2 regions of the Kitasatospora sp. NPDC093102 genome follow, and region 1 is predicted to be linked to the other one. Evidence: riboswitches for the same ligand, from Rfam matches in the RefSeq annotation. Region 1 holds a riboswitch; the other holds the start of a gene.

The links. A riboswitch is a leader RNA that binds a small molecule or an ion and turns the genes downstream of it on or off. The one in region 1 is predicted to bind cobalamin.
Region 2: it holds a riboswitch for cobalamin, as region 1 does, so the genes downstream of both, AB0O11_RS06855 (iron ABC transporter permease) here and AB0O11_RS34035 (peptidase) in region 1, are expected to answer to the same signal.

The regions. Positions count from the first base shown of each region.
Region 1 is NZ_JBFBFA010000048.1:17,849-23,401, forward strand. Features, by position in the region: partial or broken gene AB0O11_RS34015 (transposase family protein) at 100-417, shown strand; gene mmsB (3-hydroxyisobutyrate dehydrogenase) at 1,486-2,199, shown strand; gene AB0O11_RS34025 (enoyl-CoA hydratase) at 2,196-2,972, shown strand; gene cobF (precorrin-6A synthase (deacetylating)) at 3,018-3,776, opposite strand; cobalamin riboswitch at 3,914-4,035, shown strand; gene AB0O11_RS34035 (peptidase) at 4,134-5,210, shown strand; gene AB0O11_RS34040 (flagellar hook-length control protein FliK) at 5,240-5,553, shown strand, end outside.
Region 2 is NZ_JBFBFA010000003.1:260,173-265,725, reverse strand. Features, by position in the region: gene AB0O11_RS06880 (amino acid ABC transporter permease) at 18-992, shown strand; gene AB0O11_RS06875 (amino acid ABC transporter ATP-binding protein) at 1,040-1,792, shown strand; gene AB0O11_RS06870 (CGNR zinc finger domain-containing protein) at 1,929-2,510, shown strand; gene sodX (nickel-type superoxide dismutase maturation protease) at 2,524-2,886, opposite strand; gene sodN (superoxide dismutase, Ni) at 3,163-3,558, shown strand; cobalamin riboswitch at 3,626-3,765, shown strand; gene AB0O11_RS06855 (iron ABC transporter permease) at 3,888-4,952, shown strand; gene AB0O11_RS06850 (ABC transporter ATP-binding protein) at 4,976-5,553, shown strand, end outside.

The DNA.
Region 1 (5,553 bases):
GACTATCAGGATTCCGGCTCTGTTCCGTAGTCGGTGGCAACCAGCAGTGACGGGCATCGTTGGCATGGTGTGCGAGATGTCAATGAGCTTGTGAGTGTGGTGTTTTCAGGGTTGTCGGCGCTGGTGGTCGAGGACGTGACGGGCGAGTGTGGCGTGATCCGGGTGACCGCGCGGACCCGGGAGGATCCGGTGCCGTGTCCCGTGTGTGGTACGCCGACAGGGCGGGTGCACGGCTTCCACCATCGGACGGTGGCGGACGTGCCGGTGGACGGCCGGCGGGTCGTCGTCTTGGCGAGGCTGCGGCGGCTGGTGTGCCCGGTGCTCGGGCGATCAGTGCCGGCGGAGGGGTGGTTGCCGTCCTGGTCGCGGGCGGTCTTGAAGTGCCGGGCGTGGATCAGGTGCCAGGTCGGCGGGTTGCCGTCCACGTCGGGGCCCGGGTCGGGGCAGCAGCCGGCGGGCAGGGCGAGGACTTCTTCGGGGCGCATGCCGGTCAGGTAGGCGATGACGACGAACGCGGCGGTGGCCAGGTGCCGCAGCAGTTCGAGGGCTTCGTTGTCGTCGATGTGGGTGCGCCAGGGCCGTCCGTCGATCGTGGCGGTGACGGGCGAGGGCAACGGGCAGGGACCGGGGTTGGCGGCGGCTGCGGTGAGGCCGTGCCTGCGGTTGATGCGGTCGACCTGGAAGGGGGTGGCGCTGGTGATGCTGGCGAGGTAGGTCCGGGCGAGGGCAGGCTGCCCGTGCAGCGTGGTGGACGGCAGGGGCTCGCCTGCCGTGAGCCGTGGGAGCAGGAGCTGTTCGAGCGTGTGCGTCGCGGTCGGGTCGAAGGTGTTGGAGGCGGCGGCCTGCGCGAGGCGGGTGGCGGTGGTGTCGGCGGTGATGATGTCGTCGGCGAGGTCTTCGAGCAGGCGCAGGGACCAGGCGAGTAGGGGCGCGATCGTGGTGGCGGCCAGGGGCTCGGTGGTGTTCTCGCCGTTGGTGCCGCCAGTCTTGGGCAGGTAGTCGTCGATGAGGTCGTCAACGTCCCAGGGAGGAAGCGCCATCCCGGTGGGGTGTGCGGTGAGCTGGTCGTAGGCGTGCGGGCTGGAGATGGCCAGCAACTTGCGGCGTGCGGTGCGTCGGTCGGTGGCGTCGGTCTTCAGGTGCAGGCCGTAGGCGTGGAGGGCGGCGGTGTCGGCCTCGGCGAGGGTGCTGATGCCTTGGTGGTGCAGGACGTCGGCGAGGTCGATCCACCGGGTGACGATGCTGGCGGTGGTGGTTGCAGCGGGGCGGGTGCGCATCGCGCTGCCTCGGGCGCGCAGGTAGGTGGCGGGCAGGTCGGAGTTGATCAGATGCCAGGCCGCCTGCTTGAGCTCGGGCAGCAGCAGGGCCGGGCACGGGAGCCAGTGGATCTGGACCAGGCCCTGGCTCGGGTTGGCGACGAACGGGGCCAGAGACCAGACGGCGTCGCCGAGGCGGCTGTTGAGGTCGGCGTGCTGAGGTGCCTCGATGCGCGCGGCCGTCACGACGGGGGCGGCCAATCGGCACGTGCTGGCCGCCTACACGGACCTGCTGCCGGCCGCCCGTCCGGGAACGCTCTTCGTCGACTGCTCCACGATCGACGTCGCGGACGCCCGGGCGGCGCACGACCTGGCCGTGAACGCGGGACACCGCTCGGTGGACGCGCCGGTCTCCGGCGGAGTGGTCGGTGCGACCGCCGCGAGCCTCACCTTCATGGTCGGCGCCGCGGAGCCGGACTTCGAGGCGGTTCGACCGGTGCTGGAGACGATGGGCCGCAAGGTCGTGCACTGCGGTGCGGCCGGTGCCGGACAGGCCGCGAAGATCTGCAACAACATGATCCTCGGCATCTCGATGATCGCGGTCAGCGAGGCCTTCGTCCTCGGGGAGAGCCTCGGGCTCAGCCACCAGGCGCTCTACGACGTCGCCTCCACCGCCTCCGGCCAGTGCTGGGCACTCACCACCAACTGCCCCGTCCCCGGCCCGGTCCCGACCAGCCCGGCCAACCGCGAGTACGCGGCCGGGTTCGCCGCCGCCCTGATGGCCAAGGACCTCGGCCTCGCCGCCGGGGCCGCCGAGATTGCCGGCCTGCCCGCCGAACTCGGGCGCAAGGCCGCGCAGTTGTACGCGGACTTCGCGGCAGCCGGCAGCACTGGCCTGGACTTCTCCGCGATCATCACCACCCTCGGGAAGGACGGCAAGTGACCGGTTACGAGACGATCCTGGTCGAGCGCACGGGCCGGGTCGGGCTCATCACGCTCGACCGACCGAAGGCGCTCAACGCGCTCAACACCCTCCTGATGACCGAAGTCGTCGCCGCCGCGACCGCCTTCGACCGGGACCCGGAGATCGGCTGTCTGGTGATCACCGGCTCGGAGAAGGCCTTCGCGGCCGGCGCCGACATCAAGGAGATGCAGTCCCTCGACTTCGTCGACGCCTACCTCGGCGACTGGTTCGCCGCCTGGGACCGCTTCGCCGCGCTGCGCAAGCTGGTCGTCGCGGCGGTCGCCGGCTACGCGCTGGGCGGGGGCTGCGAGCTGGCGATGCTGTGCGACGTCCTGCCGGCGGCGGACACCGCGAAGTTCGGGCAGCCGGAGATCAAGCTCGGTGTCATCCCGGGCATCGGCGGCTCGCAGCGGCTGACCCGGGCGGTCGGCAAGGCGAAGGCCATGGAACTGTGCCTGACCGGCCGGATGATGGGCGCCGAGGAGGCCGAGCGGGCCGGACTGGTCTCCCGGATCGTCCCGGCGGACCAGCTGTTGTCCGAGGCGCTGACCACCGCCGAGACGGTCGCGGCGATGTCCGCTCCGGCGGCGGTCATGATGAAGGAGAGCGTCAACCGCGCCTTCGAGACCATCCTGGCCGAGGGCGTCCGGTTCGAACGGCGGCTGTTCCACGCGACGTTCGCGACGGCCGACCAGAAGGAGGGCATGGCGGCCTTCGCCGAGAAGCGACCGCCGTCCTTCGCCCACCGCTGACGGTTCGCGCGTGTGCCGCCCCTCGCCCGGGGCGGCGCACGCCGGTCAGTCAGCCGACCGCCGCAGCAGGTAGGTGTCCATGATCCAGCCCTTGCGCTCGCGCGCCGCCTCGCGCAGCTCGCGGATCCGCGGGGCGGCTTCGGCCAGCGGGCCGGCGACCAGGATCTCGTCGGGAGTGCCGAGGTAGGCGCCGTAGTGGATCTCCAGCCCCTCGGGGTCGATCCCGCTGAAGGCGGCCCGGCCGTCGAGCATCACCACCACGTCGTCCACGTCCTCGGGAAAGCCCTCGGCCAGGCGGCGGCCGGTGGTGATCTGCACCGGGCGGCCGACCCGGGTCAGCGTGGTGCGGTGGCGGGCGGCTAGCGCGGACACACTGCTGATGCCCGGGATCACCTCGTAGTCGAACGCGACCGTGCCACGGGCTCGTACGTCGTCCACCACGGCGATCACACTGTCGTAGAGGCTCGGATCCCCCCAGGCCAGGAACGCGCCCGTCTCGCCCTCACCGAGGTGCTCGACGGCCAACTGCTCGACCAGGTCGGCGCGGCGGACACGCCAGTCGTCCACGGCGGTCGCGTATGCCGGGGTGGTGCGGTCCCGCTCCGCGTCCGGTGCTTCGACGAGCCGGTGCCCGGGCCGCCCGTGCTCGGCCAGGATCCGGCGACGCAGCCGGATCAGGTCCTGCCGTTCCTCGCTCTTGTCGAGGATGAAGAAGACATCCGTGCGGGCGAGTGCCTTGACCGCCTGCAGGGTGAGGTGGTCGGGGTCGCCCGCGCCGATGCCGATGACGAAGATGTGCCGCATAGGAGGCATTCTGCCGTCCGAGACACCCTGATCACGCCGGCAGCCAGGAGGAGTGCGTCGCGAAGCCGGGTATGGACCACCGTGATGTGACGCACGAACCCTTGACCGGATCTTTTCCGTTTCGCCATGATGGGCCGTCAAGTAGTGACTCCGCCGATGGGGGAAGTCCGGTCCGAATCCGGCGCTGACCCGCAACGGTAGGCCTCCGGCTCCACGTCGGCGGCGAGCCCGATTACCCGTCGGCGGAGGTGTGTCGTCCCCTCCTCCCGTCGTGGTCTGCGGGCCGGAGCTCCGAGGGCTGCCCGGCGTGTCGCCGACGTCCTCCGGGCCCCTGCGTCCAGGCCCGGAAAGGCACCCATGCCCGCGCTCCGCCGCACTCTCGGTCTGCTCGCGATACCCGCCCTCGCACTCGCCACCGCGCTCCCGGCGGCCACCGCCGCCCACGCCGCGCCCGCCGCCGCGACCTCGTCCCCGACGGTTCGTCCCGACGCCGCCGCAAGCGGCTGGCTGGCCCGCCAACTCGTGGACGGCGACCACTTCGAGTCCGTCTTCAACGGGACCGCCTACCCCGACCAGGGCCTGACCGTGGACGCCGTGCTGGCCTTCGCCGCCTCGCACAGCTCCGACGAGTCCGCCGCGAAGGCCACCGCCTGGCTGGCGAAGCCCGAGATCATCAGTGGCTACCTCGGCGACGGCACCACCGAGGCCTACGCGGGCGCGACCGCCAAGCTGCTGCTCGCCGTCGAGGTCCGCGGTGGGAACCCGACGGCCTTCGGCGGCGTCGACCTGCCGGCCCGCCTGCGCTCGCTGCAGACCGCCGAGGGCCGTTTCTCCGACCGCTCCCAGTGGGGCGACTACAGCAACGCCTTCGGCCAGTCCCTCGCCGTGATCGCCCTGCACCGCACACCCGGTGACGCTCCGGCGGCGGCTGTCGACTTCCTCGCGGACAGCCAGTGCGCGGACGGCGGCTTCCCGGTCTCCTTCAGCCAGGCCATCTGCACCAGTGACCCCGACGCCACCGCACTCGCCGTCCAGGCCCTCGCCGCCACCGGTCGCGCCGCCAAGGCGAACACGGGCCTGGGCCGGCTCACCGCCCACCAGAACACCGACGGCGGGTTCGCGGCCGCCGGGGCGAGCGCCTCCAACGCCAACACCACCGGCCTGGCCACCCAGGCGCTGCTCTCCGGCGGGCGCCTCGTCGCCGGCCTCAAGGGCTGGAGCCGGTTGGTCACGTTCCAGCAGGGCTGCTCCGCCGACCCGGCGGTCCGCGGAGCCGTCGCCTACGACGCGTCCGGCTTCAACGTGGGCAGCGGCGCCCGGGCCACCGCGCAGGCCGTCCTCGGCCTCGCGGGCACCCCGCTGCCCACCCTCTCCGCTTCCGGGGCCCGCCCCGACGCCCCGACCCTGGCCTGCCCGGCCCCGGTCGCGCGCTGAACAAGCCTGACGCCAGGAGGATTTCACCGATGACCGACACTCTCACCGCGGTCCGCCCGGCCCGCCGTATGCTCGGGTCGATCGCCGCCGCGGCGGCCCTCACCGCCGGACTGCTCGGCGTCTCCGCCGTCCAGGCCCCGCAGGCGCAGGCGGCCGCCTGCACCGGCACCACCGGAGTCACCGTCGTGGTCGACTTCACCGCCGTCGGCGGCGGCATCCAGACCGGCTGCGCGCTCGGCGACCCGGCCAGTGGCCTGGCCGCGCTGACCGGCGCCGGATTCTCGTACGCCTTCCACCCGCGCTACCCGGGCTTCGTCTGCACCATCAACGCCCTGCCGACGAC
Region 2 (5,553 bases), on a different contig from region 1:
TCCCCCGAGGCCACACCGTGAACTCTTTGGACAAGGGGACGGCGGAGAAGGGGCGGCCTGAGACCATCAAGGCCGTCCCGGTCCGCCACCCCGGACGCTGGGCGGGCGCAGTCGTCATCGCCGTACTCGGAGCGATGCTGCTGAGCGCCCTCTTCACCAACCCCGCCTTCAAGTGGGACATCGTCGGTCAGTACCTGTTCCACGACAGCATCATGCACGGCCTGCTGGTGACGCTGGAGCTGACCGCGCTCGCCATGCTCATGGGTGTGGTCGGCGGCATCATCCTCGCGGTGATGCGGCTGTCCCCGAACCCGCTGCTGGCCGGCGTCGCCTGGGTCTACATCTGGATCTTCCGCGGCACCCCGGTGCTGGTGCAGCTGGTGTTCTGGAACTTCCTCGGCCTGATCTGGGCCAAGCTGTCGATCGGCGTCCCGTGGGGGCCGGAGTTCTGGTCCGAGCAGACCAACGTGCTGATCCCGACCTTCGTCGCCGCGCTGCTGGGCCTCGGCCTCAACGAGGCCGCCTACATGGCGGAGATCGTCCGCGGCGGCATCCAGTCGGTGGACGAGGGCCAGGCCGAGGCCTCGCACGCGCTCGGCATGAGCCGGTTCCAGACCATGCGCCGGATCGTCCTGCCGCAGGCCATGCGGGTGATCATCCCGCCGACCGGCAACGAGACCATCTCGATGCTCAAGACCACCTCGCTGGTCTCCGTGATCTCCCTGGAGGAGATCTTCCGGGCCGGCCAGGTCATCTACTCCCGGAACTACCAGAACATCCCGCTGCTGATCGTGGTCAGCATCTGGTACCTGTTCTTCACCTCGGTGCTGACCATCGGTCAGTACTACATCGAGCGCCACTACGCCCGAGGCTCCAACCGCACCCTCCCGCCCACCCCGCTGCAGCGGCTGCGGGGCCTGTTCGCCGGGAAGCCCGCCCCCAAGGCGAACGCCGACGTCGTCCCGGGGCTTGAGGGAGGTGGTCACGTATGACCGATCTGACCAAGACCCCCGCCGGCGCCGCCGCGTCCGCCGAGCCGATGGTCCGCGCCGAGAACGTGCACAAGTCCTACGGCCTGGTCGAGGTGCTCAAGGGCATCGACCTGGAGGTCAAGCAGGGCGAGGTGTTCTGCCTGATCGGCCCGTCCGGCTCCGGCAAGTCCACCTTCCTGCGGTGCATCAACCACCTGGAGAAGATCAACGGCGGCCGCCTCTGGGTGGACGGCGAGCTGGTCGGCTACCGGCAGAAGGGCGACAGGCTCCACGAGCTCAAGGACCGCGAGGTCGCCCTCAAGCGGCGCGACATCGGCATGGTCTTCCAGCGCTTCAACCTGTTCCCGCACATGACCGCCATCGAGAACATCATGGAGGCGCCGGTCCAGGTCAAGGGCGAGGGCAAGGCCGACGCCCGCGAGCGCGGGATGGCCCTGCTGGAGCGGGTCGGCCTCGCCGACAAGGCGGGGAACTACCCCTCGCAGCTCTCCGGCGGCCAGCAGCAGCGCGTGGCGATCGCCCGCGCGCTGGCCATGAAGCCCAAGCTGATGCTCTTCGACGAGCCCACCTCCGCGCTCGACCCGGAGCTGGTCGGCGACGTCCTCGACGTCATGCGCGGCCTCGCAGAGGAGGGCATGACCATGGTGGTCGTCACCCACGAGATGGGCTTCGCCCGCGAGGTCGGCGACGCGCTGGTGTTCATGGACGGCGGGGTGGTGGTCGAGTCCGGCAACCCCCGCGAGGTGCTCACCGACCCCCAGCACGAGCGCACCAGGGCCTTCCTGTCCAAGGTGCTCTGAGCCCGTACCGTCGGCGCCCGGCAGGCCCGTCCTGCCGGGCGCCGACACTTTCCCGACCCGGGCAACAGGTCGGAGCCCCCGCACAGGTAATAGGCTGGAGGGAGTCAGCCCGTTACCAAATCCTGGAAGGACCCCTGTGGAGCTCGCCGCCTACGCCGATCTCGCCGTTCGGCTGGTGAACACCGAGGAGCCCGAGCGCGGCACCGACACGCTGACCTCCGTGGAGGCGGTGCGCGGCCTGTTCTCCGACTCCTCGCGGGCCGCCGCCCTCGCCGACGAGTCCGACCTGCCCCGGCTGCGGGCGGTGCGGACCCGGCTGCGCGGGGTCTTCGAGGCCGCCGCCGACGGCGACGAGGTCCGCGGCGTCGACCTGCTGAACAGCCTGCTGATGGAGTACCCCGTCAGCCCGCTGATCTCCGGGCACGACCACCTGGACGACGCCGGGCGGCCGCGCTGGCACCTGCACCTGGCCGACAACTCGCCCACCGCCACCGCGCACTTCAGCGCCGTCGCCTGCATGGGCCTGGCCGTCCACCTGACCGAGCTGGGCGCCGACCGGCTCGGCATCTGCCAGGCCGCGCCCTGCCGCAACGCCTACCTGGACACCTCGACCAACCGCTCCCGCCGCTACTGCTCGGACCGCTGCGCGACCCGCGCCAACGTGGCCGCCTACCGGGCCCGCAAGCGCCAGGAGGCGGAAGCCGCGGCCCGCGCCTAGCCGGGAACGCGCCCTAGACCTCTTCCACCCAGACGCCGAGCCGACGGGCCAGGCCCGGCACCCGGGCCAGCCGCGGGGCGAGCAGCAGCCGCTCCAGCCGTCGCCCCGGCGCCAGCCAGGCCGGGCTCGGGCGCAGCCGCAGCAGCGCCCGGCCGAGCACCAGCTCGTCCGGGACGGCGCCGTAGCTGCGGCTGTCGCTGTCCACCGGGCGGTTGTCGGAGAGCAGCCACCAGCCCTTGGCCCGGCGCTCGGCGGCCCGCTTCACCACCAGCAGGTCCTGCTGGAACGGGTGGCGGAAGACCACCACCGCGCCCGGCCGGATCGGCGCGCCGTAGCGGACCAGCAGCTGGTCGCCCTCGCGCAGGGTCGGGACCATCGACGGCCCCGCCACGTCGACCAGCCCGAACGGCAGCGCGCCACCGTCCCGGCCCTGCCTCCCGGCTCCGGCGCCCTCCGGCCGCGTGCTCCGCGCCACGACTCCTCCTCCCGATCCGCCCGCCCCCAGTCTGCCGCACGGACCGCCACCTGCTCGATGTCCGGAATACCCCGTTTCCGGGTCCGTCTTTTGCCCTAGGCCCGCCGCCCGACCGCGAAACCGGGAGGGCGGAAGGGTAATCTCGGGCGCGGGAAGACGATCTAAGGAAGGACTCCCATGTTCTCTCGTCTGTTTGCACCGCGCGCCACCGCCCACGCCCACTGCGACCTGCCCTGCGGCGTGTACGACCCGGCGCAGGCCAAGCTCGAGGCCGAGTCGGTCAAGGCCACCCAGGAGAAGTACCAGGCCAACGAGGACCCGCACTTCCGCGCCCGCGCCATCATCATCAAGGAGCAGCGCGCCGAGGCCGTCAAGCACCACATCTCGGTGCTGTGGAGCGACTACTTCAAGGCCCCGCACTTCGAGAAGTACCCGCAGCTGCACCAGCTGATCAACGACACCCTGAAGGCCGCCTCGGCCGCCAAGGCGTCCACCGACCCGGCCACCGGCCAGGCCCTGCTGGACCTGATCGCCGAGGTCGACAAGATCTTCTGGGAGACCAAGCAGGCCTGAGCCTGACGCGTCGCCACCCGGCCGCCCCCGTCCGCACCGCCGGACGGGGGCGGTCGTGCGTTCACGTCCGGTCCGACGCGGTAAGGGTTGCCTGCCCTGAGCGGCTGTTATGCTGCCAGGGCGTCCGAGGGGGAAGTCCGGTGTGAATCCGGCGCTGACCCGCAACGGTGAGCACGGCCCGTACCAGCCCGTACGACCGCGCCAGCCCGATCGCCCTCGGTCGCCGACCTCCCGACAACTCGCCGCGGACTGCGAGGGGAACGGCGCCCCGGCACGCCTCCGGCCCGCGCCCGCCCCGGCGCACCCGCGGCCCGAGGCAAGGCGCACCCGTGAACCGTGCAGTCGGCCCGCCCGCTCGTCGAATACCCGTCGTCCCGCTCGCCGCCGGCCTCGCCGCCGCGCTGCTGCTCTCGCTGGTCTGCGGGGTCGCCCTCGGCTCCTCCGGGCTCGGCCTGCCCCGCGTGCTGCGACTGCTGGGCGCCGGGCTGACGGGCGGCCGGCTGGACGCCGGCGAGGCGGCCGCGTACGCGATCGTCTGGGAGATCCGGCTGCCGCGCACCGTGCTGGCCGCCGTGGTCGGCGCCGGTCTCGCCGCCTGCGGGGTCGCCGTCCAGGCGCTGGTGCGCAACGCGCTGGCCGACCCCTTCGTGCTCGGCATCTCCTCCGGCGCGGCCGTCGGCGCCAACGCCGTGCTGCTGTTCGGCGCCTTCGCCTCGCTCGGGGTGTGGGCGGTCTCCGCCTCCGCCTTCGGCTCCGCACTGGCCGCCATGACGCTGGTCTACCTCGCCGCCCGCACCGCGTACGGGCTCACCCCGCTGCGCCTGGTGCTCACCGGCACCGCCCTGTCCTACGGCTTCTCCGCCACCACCACCCTGATGGTCTTCGCCGCCGACCGCGGCGAGGCCGCCCGGGACGCCATGATGTGGCTGCTCGGCAGCCTCGGCGGCGCCACCTGGGGCAAGGTGCCGATCGCCGCCGTCACGGTGCTGGCCGGCCTCGTCCACCTGACCTGCGCCGCCGGGCGGCTGGACGCGCTCGCCATGGGCGACGAGACCTCCGCCTCGCTCGGCGTGGACCCGGACCGGCTGCGCCGTGAGCTGTTCGTGGTGACCGCCGCCGTCACCGGCACCGTGGTCGCGGTCAGCGGGGCGATCGGCTTCGTCGGGCTGCTGGTGCCGCACCTGGCGCGGATGCTGGTCGGCGCGGGGCACCGCCGGGTGCTGGTGATCGCGCCGCTCGCCGGGGCGCTGCTGCTGGTCTGGGTGGACATCGCCTCGCGCACCCTGCTGGCACCCGCCGAACTGCCTGTCGGGGTGTTCACCGCGGTGCTCGGCGTGCCCGCCTTCCTGGTGATGATGCGCCGCCGCGGCCAGGCCTTCGGAGGCACCCGATGACCGGCGTGACCGAGGCGGCCGGCATGACCGGTGCGACCGGACCGGCGCAGGCCCAGGACCTCGCCGTCGACGCCGTCTCGGTGGAGCTGGCCGGCACCCGGCTGGTCCACGAGGTGAGCCTGGCAGCCGCCGCCGGGCAGGTGGTCGGGCTGGTCGGCCCGAACGGCAGCGGCAAGTCGACCCTGCTGCGCTGCGTCTACCGGGTGCTGAAGCCGGCCGGCGGCGTGGTCCGGCTGGCCGGCGACGACCTGCACGCCCTCACCGCCCGCGAGACGGCCCGCCGGGTGGCCGCGCTGACCCAGGAGCACTCCGCCGAGTTCGACTTCACGGTGGCCGAGGTGGTCGCCATGGGCCGGCTGCCGCACCGCCGCGGCTTCGGCGCCCCGGCCGAGGGGGACGGGGAGCGCTGCGCCGAGGCGCTGCGCAAGGTCCGGGCCGGGCACCTCGCCGAGCGGGGCTTCCTGAGCCTGTCCGGGGGCGAGAAGCAGCGGGTGCTGTTCGCCCGCGCGCTGGTCCAGGAGCCGCGCCTGCTGGTGCTGGACGAACCCACCAACCACCTCGACATCGCGCACCAGTTGGAGGTGCTGGCGCTCGCCCGCGA